4 regions of the Alicycliphilus soli genome follow, and region 4 is predicted to be linked to each of the others. Evidence: predicted binding sites of a transcription regulator. Region 4 holds the regulator's gene; each other region holds the start of a gene.

Region 1 (2,200 bases), 360 kb from region 4:
TGGCCTGCATGCCGGCGCGCAGGCGCAGGCGGCACTCGAGCTCGGCGCGGTGGCGCTGGCCGTAGTCGAAGCCCAGGGTCTCGACCTCGGCGTAGCGCGACAACGCCCAGGCCAGACAGGTCGCGGAGTCCTGCCCGCCCGAGAGCAGCACCAGGGCGCGGCGCGGCTGCAGCGCGCTCATCGCGCGGCCGCCAGCGGCAGCGGGTCCTGGCGCAGCCAGCGCACGATGGCCGCCAGCACCACGCCATAGGCGGGCACAAAGAGCAGCAGGCTCACGCCGAGCTTGATGACATAGTCCACCCAGGCGATCTCCACCCAGTGCGCGGCCATGAAGGGGTTGGAGCTGCGCCAGAACGCGATGGAGAAGAACGCCGCCGTATCCAGCGCCTGGCCGAACACCGAGGCGGCCGCCGGTGCCAGCCACCAGGCGCGGCTTTGCTGGCGGATGCGGTCGAACACCTGGATGTCCAGCAACTGCCCCAGCACATAGGCGGCAAAGCTCGCAAAGGCGATGCGGAACACGAAGGCGTTGAACTCGGCGAGAGCGCCCCAGCCGTTGAAGGCGGCCTCATGGAACAGCACGCCCACCACATAGGAGGCGAGCAGCGCCGGCACCATGGCGCGCGCGATGACGCGCCGCGCCTGCGCCTTGCCGATGAGCCGCACCGTGAGATCGGTGGCCAGGAAGATGAACGGGAAGCTGAACGCCCCCCAGGTGCTGTGAAAGCCCAGCAGATTGATGGGCAGCTGCACGAGATAGTTGCTGGCGATGACGATGGCGATGTGAAACGCGACCAGCAGGGAGAGGTAGAACGGCACGCGCGACGGCTGTGCCTGAGGCAATGACATGACAGTCCTTTTTGATGGATGGGGGCGAGGGAACCCATGTTGGCGATATTGCCGGGCGGCGATTGTAGGCGCATGCGGCGCCGCCCGCCCGCAGGGCCATGCTTGATGTCCATCAAGAATGCGGCGTTGCGCCACGCCATGAGCCATGCAAGGCCGCCAGCGCGGCACACAATCAATGGCCGCAGAACCGCCGGCCCTGCCGGCACCAACAAAAAGAAAGGAAGCTGCCGTGACATCGTCTCCCGCCATCACTGCCTCGCCCTCACCGGCCGCACCGCCGGCCTCGCCTGCACCCTCCGGCGGCCCCGGCGGACCGACCCTCACGCAGCGCGTCGGGCTGTGGGCCGCCATTGCCGTCCTGCTTGTCATCGGCTTCATGCCGGCCCTGCCGGGGCTGCCACAGGCGGGTCAGATGATGCTGGCCATACTCGCCTTTGCGGTGATTCTGTGGATGACCGAGGCACTGGACTACGCTGTGAGCGCCGTCGTCATCGGCGCGCTGATGATCGTGCTGATGGCCATCAGCCCCGTGCCCGGCAAGGAGGCCGCGGGCGCCATGATGGGCACCAAGGCGGCCCTGCCCTACGCGCTGAGCGGCTTCAGCAACAGCGCCGTGGTGCTGGTGGCGGCGGCCTGCTTCATCGCCGCTGCCATGACGGCCACGCAGCTCGACAAACGCATCGCCCTGCAGGTGCTGTCGTACGTGCCGGCGCGCGCCAACCATGTGGCCATGGGCGCCATCCTGGTGGGTTTTCTGCTGTCGTTCATCGTGCCCAGCGCCACGGCGCGCGTGGCCTGCCTCATGCCCATCATGCTGGGCTTTCTGACGGCCTTCGGCGCCGACAGGCGCAGCAAGTTTGCCGCGCTGGTGGTCATCACCGCGGCCCAGACCGCGAGCGTGTGGAACATCGGCATCAAGACCGCCGCGGCGCAGAACATGGTGGCCATCGGCTTCATCGAAAGGCAGTTCGGCCAGGGCATCACCTGGGGCGAGTGGTTCGTGGCCGGTGCGCCCTATGCCGCCGCGCTGACCTTCGCGCTGTACTTCATCATGACGCGCATGCTCAGGCCCGAGATGGACCATATCGCCGGCGGGCGCGAGGCCATCGGCCAGCAACTGAGCGCCCTGGGTCCGATGACCGCCAGGCAGTGGAAGCTGCTGGGCATCACCCTGGTGCTGCTGGGCTTCTGGGCCACCGAGGGCGTGCTGCACGACGTGGACACGACCACCTCCACCATTGTCGCCATCGCCCTGATGCTCATGCCGCGCGTGGGCGTGATGGGCTGGAAGGAATCGCAAAAGGGCTTCCCCTGGGGGACCGTGCTGCTGTTTGCCGTGGGCATCGCCATG
Region 2 (2,200 bases), 1.6 Mb from region 4:
TGGGCTCCTCGAGCGCGTAGTAGTTGCTCTCCTCGCCCACGTCGAAGCGACCCTTGCACAGCGTGGGGTAGCCGGCGTTCTCGCCCGATCCGTATTTGTCGATGAGCACGCCGTTCAGGCGCGACTCCACCCCGCTCGGCGTTTCCTTCCAGCGCACGAACTTGGCCGGCGAGCACACGCCATGGGTGTTGGGCGATTCGCCCGTGGCGTAGGAGGAGAGCGCGCAGCGGCCCTCGACCATCACGCAGAGGCTGCCAAAGCCGAAGACCTCGATCTCCACGGGCGTGCGCTGCACGACCTGCTTGACCTGCTCCAGCGAGAGCACGCGCGGCAGCACGGCGCGCTGGATGTTGAACTGATGGTGGTAGAGGTTGATGGCGTCGTGGTTCGTGGCCGAGCCCTGCACCGACAGGTGCAGGCGCAGGTCCGGGTATTTGTCGCAGGCGTAGCGCATGAGCCCGGGGTCGGCCAGGATGATGGCGTCTATGCCCCAGGCGGCGGCGCGGTCCACGGCGGCGCGCCAGGGCGCGGGGTTGCTCGCCTGCGGATAGGTGTTGAGCGCGAGCAGCACCTTGCGGCCGCGGCCATGGGCGTAGGCAATGCCCGACTGGATCGCGGCCTCGTCGAAGTTCAGCCCGGCGAAGTTGCGCGCGTTGGTCGCATCGCGCAGGCCCAGGTAGACGCAGTCGGCGCCGCCGTCGATGGCGTTCTTCAGCGCCGGCAGGCTGCCCGCGGGGCAGACGAGTTCGGGGGCGGTGGTGCTGGCCGTCGTTGTGATGGGAATGGCTTGTGGGGGACTGACTGATGCGTTCACGGCGGGTTCCGGTGCGGTTCGTGCGGGTCGTTGCTCCGCAGGCCGCACACCTTAGGGCGATGCCAAAGACCACAGCCTGATTTTTGTCAAGAGAGGCGGGTTTTCCGAGGAAAAGCATCGGGAATGCGTCGGTGGCGTTTCCGGGACGGTGGGGCGCGCGGGCCGCGCGAAAAATCGCCGCTCTGTTGGAAATGACCGACACCACGGTCTTGCACGCGGCGCTACCTTCGCGCATGCATCACCACTGACAGCCAAGGTACAGACCATGCCCAAGACCCTGATTGAGCCGTTTCGCATCAAGAGCATCGAGCCCATACGCATGACCACGCGCGCCGAGCGCGAGCGCCTGCTCGAAGAGGCCAAACTCAACGTCTTCAAGCTGCGCGCCGAGGATGTGCTCATCGACTGGCTCACCGATTCCGGCACGGGCGCCATGTCCGCGCACCAATGGGCCGCCATCATGGAGGGCGACGAGAGCTATGCCGGCGCGCGCAGCTACTACCGCCTCGAGAAGGTGATACAGGACATCACCGGCATGCCGCATTTCGTGCCCACGCACCAGGGCCGCGCGGCCGAGAAGGTGCTGTTCACCGCCGTGTGCAAGAAGGGCGACCTGGTGCCCAACAACTGCCACTTCGACACCACGCGCGGCAACCTCGAATACCTGGGCGTGGAGGCCGTCGACCTCGTCATCGCCGAGGGCCTGCAGCCGGCCACCATCCACCCCTTCAAGGGCAATATCGACCTCGAGCGCGCCGAGGCGCTGCTCCAAAAAGAGGGCGCGCGCATCCCGTTCGGCATGCTCACGGTGACCAACAACACGGGCGGCGGCCAGCCCGTGTCCATGGCCAACATCCGCGCCTATGCGCAGCTGCTCAGGAAGCACGGCAAGCCCTTCATCATGGACGTGTGCCGCTTTGCCGAGAACGCCATGTTCATCAAGATGCGCGAGCCGGGCTACGAGCACACCAGCGTGCGCGACATCGCGCGCGAGATGTTCTCCTACGCCGACGGCGCGACCATGAGCGCCAAGAAGGACGGCATGGTCAACATCGGCGGCTTCATCGTGCTCAGGAGCGACGAATGGCTCGATGAGGTGCGCAACGACCTGATCATGATGGAGGGCTTCCCCACCTACGGCGGCATGGCCGGGCGCGACCTGGAGGCGCTGGCCGTGGGGCTGCAGGAGGGGCTCGACGAGGACTACCTGCGCTACCGCCTGCGCACGGCCGAATACCTGGGCGAAAAGCTCGAGGCTGCGGGCGTGGGCTTCGTCAAGCCTACCGGGGGACACGCCGTCTATATTGACGCGCGCACCGTCCTGCCCGACATGCCCGTGCAGCATTACCCGGCCTGGGCGCTGTGCAATGCGCTCTACCTGGAGGG
Region 3 (2,200 bases), 660 kb from region 4:
CAACGTGGCTGCCGTGCGCGCGCGTGAGTGGAAGGACAAGACCAGCTACACCTACGGCCTGCATGGCACGCCCACCACCTATCAGCTCGAGGAGCGCCTGGCCACGCTGGAAGGGGGCGTGCAATGCCTGCTCGCGCCCAGCGGCCTGGCGGCGATCGCCACCGTGTCACTGTCGCTGCTGCGCCAGGGCGACGAGGTGCTGATTCCCGACAACGCCTACGGCCCCAATCTGGCCCTGGCCGAGGTGGAGCTGCGCCACTACGGCATACGCCACCAGGTCTATGACCCGCTGGACCCGGCCGACCTGGCCGCGCGCATCAGCGACGCCACGCGGCTCGTGTGGCTGGAGGCACCGGGCTCGGTGACGCTGGAGTTCCCCGACCTTGCCGAGCAGCTGCGCATCTGCCGCGCACGCGGCGTGACCACGGTGCTGGACAACACCTGGGGCGCGGGCCTGGCCTTTGCGCCGTTCGACCTGCTCGGCGATGGCAGCCTGGGCGTGGACATCAGCGTGCATGCGCTGACCAAGTACCCGAGCGGCGGCGGCGACGTGCTCATGGGCAGCATCATCACGCGCGACGAGGCACTGCACCTCAGGCTCAAGCTCACCCACATGCGCCTGGGCCTGGGCGTGGGCGCCAACGATGTCGAGGCGGTGCTGCGCTCCCTGCCCAGCCTGGCGCTGCGCTACCGGGCGCACGATGCGGCCGCGCGCGAGCTCGCTAGCTGGATGGGCACGCAGGCGCCCGTGGCCCAGGTGCTGCATCCGGCACTGGCAGGCAGCCCGGGCCATGCGCACTGGCGCGCGCTGTGCGGCCAGGCCGGCGGCCCGCAGGGGGCGGCGGCGGGCCTGTTCAGCGTGGTCATCGACGCGCGTCACGGCCAGGACGAGGTCGATGCGTTCTGCGACGCCCTGCGCCTGTTTCGCCTGGGCTACAGCTGGGGCGGCCCCATGAGCCTGGTCATGCCCTACGACCTGCCGAGCATGCGCCAGCGCGCCACGCCTCAGCTACGGCCCGGCACGGTGGTGCGTTTTGCCGTGGGGCTGGAGGCCGTCGAGGACCTGCGCCAGGACCTGGCCCAGGCCATGGCGCAGGCCTTTTCGCGCTAAGAGGCTGTGCGTTTTTCCCCTGTGCCCGCCCTGCACGCCAAAACACCCCCGCTCGTCGTTGCAAATACTCGCCATAGCTCGGGCTATGTCTGCGTTTTTCGCCTCGATCGGGTGCGTTGTGGCGCGCCTTTCGGGCACGAGGGAAACACCCACAGCCTCTGACGGGCTTCACCGCCCGTCCGTGGAGCGGGCGGGGTGGTAGTTTCCTTGATGTTCGACAAGCGCACCCGTGGCTATGGTGGCTGCAACGCCACCACCGAGCCGACGAGACCGCGCCATGTCCGACACCTCCGCTCCCGCATCCGCCCGGCCCGCCACCGCACCCCTGGTGCTCAACCCCCTGGGCTGGCGCGATCCTTTCCTCTGGCTTGCACGCGGCGTGCAGGACCTGCGCGCCGCCCCCGGCATTGCCTTGTTCTACGGCCTGTGCTTCTGGGCCATGGCGCTGCTGCTGGGCTGGGTGTTCAGGGCGCAGCCCGAATACACCATGTCGCTGGCCAGCGGCTGCCTGCTCGTGGGGCCGTTTCTGGCCATGGGCCTGTACGAAACCAGCCGCCGGCGCGAGGCGGGCCTGCCGCCCGAGCTCGGCCAGTCCATCACCTGCTGGGACAGTCACATGGGCAGCATGGGCATGCTGGTGCTGGTGCTCATCGTGTTGGAGCTGCTCTGGGGCCGGGCCTCGCTGGTCGTGTTTGCGGTGTTCTTCAACACCGGCATGCCCTCGACCACGGGCGTCATACAGGCCGTGTTCAACCCGCAGAACTGGCAGTTCGTGCTCGTCTACGCGTTGGTCGGTGGGGTGTTTGCCGTGTTGGTGTTCTGCACCACGGTGGTGTCCATCCCCATGATTCTTGACCGCGACACCGATGCGCTGACGGCCGGCATCACCAGCATCCGCGTGGTGCTGGAGAACCCCGGCGTCATGCTGCTGTGGGGGGCGCTGATCACGCTGCTCGTGGCCCTGTCGCTGTGGGCCTGGGGGGCGGGCCTGATCGTCGTCGGGCCGCTGCTGGGCCATGCCAGTTGGCATGCCTATCGCGCGGCCGTGGCGCGGCCCGCACCGGCGCCGCAGGCCGAGGGCGCCTGAGC
Region 4 (2,200 bases):
GCATCTATGGAGCGCGCCAACATGGACACCTTGGCGGATGCCATCGGCAGTTCTGAAGTGATGATCCGTCGCTGCGCCTTGAAGCGTTCAGGCAGATGGGCATAGGCATAGAGCGCAATGCGATCAGGACGCAGTTGGGCGACCTGCTCCAAGGTACGGTCGAATGACTCGGGCGTTTGCCTGGGCAAGCCGTAGATCAAGTCCACGTTGACTGATTCAAAGCCCAGCTTGCGCGCACTCTCGACCAGACCAAACACCTTCCCGGCAGGCTGTATCCGATGCACAGCCTTCTGCACTTCGGGATCAAAGTCCTGCACGCCGAAGCTGAGTCTGTTGAAGCCCAGTTCCGCCAGGAGTGCCAGTCGCTGCTCATCCACCGTACGGGGATCCACTTCGATGGAGTACTCCCCCCCAGGCACGAACACGAAGCTCCGCTTGAGCATGCCCATCAATTCCCGCAAACCATCGTCGGACAGGAACGTCGGCGTTCCACCTCCAAAATGCAGCTGGCTCACATGTTGGCCGATGCCGCAGTGCGCGGTATGCAAATCGATCTCACGGCTCAAGTACCGTAGGTACACCTCGGCACGCTCGGGATGCTTGGTGATGATTTTGTTACATGCACAGTAGTAGCAAAGGGACTCGCAAAACGGGATGTGTACATACAGGGACAGCGGCATGGCCTTGGCCACGGACCCGACACGGCGCTGTGCCAGTGCAAGGATGTACTCTTTCTCTCCAAATGCCTCCACAAAGCGATCTGCAGTGGGATAGGAGGTGTAACGCGGCCCCGGAACGTCAAAGCGACGCAGAAGCTCAGTTGTAACGACAGTCATGAAGGGATTCCTTGCGGTTCGAGCGCACTGTGCCGTACAGTCTGGTCAGCGTCCTTGACGTCGATCAAGCATCCGCAATGTCCAATGGACGACAATGCAGCCTTAGATCAAAGTCTTCCAACAAGTTGCGATGCAACCCGCTTCCACAGTGGCCAGGGGCAGGCTCGCATCATGAACCGGATATCCATGCACACTCCTCAGTCCATCAAAGTAGCCTGCTCGAACTGCAACTTGCGCGAGTTGTGCATGCCTGTAGGGCTGGACGAGCAGCAGCTCAAGCGCATCGACGATATCGTCGCGGTGCGCCGCAAGGTCAAACGCGGGGGCACGCTCTTTCGCAATGGCGAGCCCTTCACGTCTCTCTTTGCCATACGCACCGGATTCTTCAAGACCTGCGTGGCCACCGAGGACGGACGCGACCAAGTCACCGGCTTTCAGATGGCAGGTGAGATCATAGGCCTCGACGGAATCGTCAACGATCGACACACCTGCGATGCCGTGGCCCTCGAAGATGCCGAGGTTTGCGTGATGCCATTTGAACGCATCGAGGAGCTGTCGCGCGAATTCACCGCATTGCAGACCCATGTCCACAAGATCATGAGCCGGGAGATTGTGCGGGAACATGGCGTCATGCTTCTGCTCGGAAGCATGCGTGCGGAAGAACGGCTTGCAGCCTTTCTGCTGAACCTGGTGCAGCGTCTTCACGCGCGGGGATTCTCACAGTCGGAACTGGTGCTGCGCATGACCCGCGAGGAGATTGGAAGTTACCTGGGCCTCAAGCTGGAGACGGTGAGCCGCACCTTCTCCAAGTTCGTCGAAGACGGAATTGTCGAAGTCAAGCAACGTCACGTTCGCATTGTGAATACAGAAGCCTTGAAGCGAATCGTGAACAATCAGCAGTCTGGGCACTAGCCAGTTCCGGGCTTCACCTGCCCCCCACACTCAAAGCAAACTGGTGGATCAGGAGGCGTAGTTCGAATCACCATCGCGCCCAGTCCTGCGCGATGAAGGGGAGCCATTGAACTCGAACGGAGAAGCGGCAAGCAGCGTTGTGAGTGCGCCCGAGATCATGATGATCACCCAAAATGCAAAGAATGCGACCGTATAGACAGCCTCTCGCGAGAGCCGGGTTGGCTCGTCAGACCATTGCAGCGCGGCAGGATCAACAAAGGCAAACACCAGCATCTCGAGAACGCCGGCCATCAGGAATGCCGGCCAGGCAATCCACATCAGTCGCTGCACCCACATAGAAGCACCTCCAGATTGACCTGCGAAAGCCTAGCATCAGATGTGCAACCCGTGTCTTCCCGTTTCCCCCTAGGCCGGCCAGCTCGCTGCGTCAGCGAGGCTGGTCTTCCGCCGGC

The links. The regulator FNR, encoded in region 4, switches genes on or off when oxygen is low (the NO sensors DNR and NnrR bind a similar motif). The targets are predictions, from matches to a motif close to TTGATNNNNATCAA.
Region 1: a site for FNR is predicted at 952-965, ahead of ABUE11_RS10855 (DASS family sodium-coupled anion symporter). Genes of this name have one in related genera too.
Region 2: a site for FNR is predicted at 891-904, ahead of ABUE11_RS05100 (tryptophanase). Genes of this name have one in related genera too.
Region 3: a site for FNR is predicted at 1,319-1,332, ahead of ABUE11_RS09445 (DUF2189 domain-containing protein). Genes of this name have one in related genera too.

What each region holds. Positions count from the first base shown of each region.
Region 1 covers NZ_CP160388.1:2,294,612-2,296,811, forward strand. Annotated here, with positions in the region: gene queC (7-cyano-7-deazaguanine synthase QueC) at 1-181, opposite strand, end outside; gene ABUE11_RS10850 (7-cyano-7-deazaguanine/7-aminomethyl-7-deazaguanine transporter) at 178-849, opposite strand; gene ABUE11_RS10855 (DASS family sodium-coupled anion symporter) at 1,097-2,200, shown strand, end outside.
Region 2 covers NZ_CP160388.1:1,072,734-1,074,933, forward strand. Annotated here, with positions in the region: gene ABUE11_RS05095 (peptidase U32 family protein) at 1-778, opposite strand, end outside; gene ABUE11_RS05100 (tryptophanase) at 1,080-2,200, shown strand, end outside.
Region 3 covers NZ_CP160388.1:1,996,835-1,999,034, reverse strand. Annotated here, with positions in the region: gene ABUE11_RS09450 (PLP-dependent transferase) at 1-1,111, shown strand, start outside; gene ABUE11_RS09445 (DUF2189 domain-containing protein) at 1,389-2,198, shown strand.
Region 4 covers NZ_CP160388.1:2,651,944-2,654,143, forward strand. Annotated here, with positions in the region: gene hemN (oxygen-independent coproporphyrinogen III oxidase) at 1-836, opposite strand, end outside; gene fnr (fumarate/nitrate reduction transcriptional regulator Fnr) at 1,008-1,748, shown strand; gene ABUE11_RS12640 (hypothetical protein) at 1,797-2,084, opposite strand; gene ABUE11_RS12645 (FixH family protein) at 2,176-2,200, opposite strand, start outside.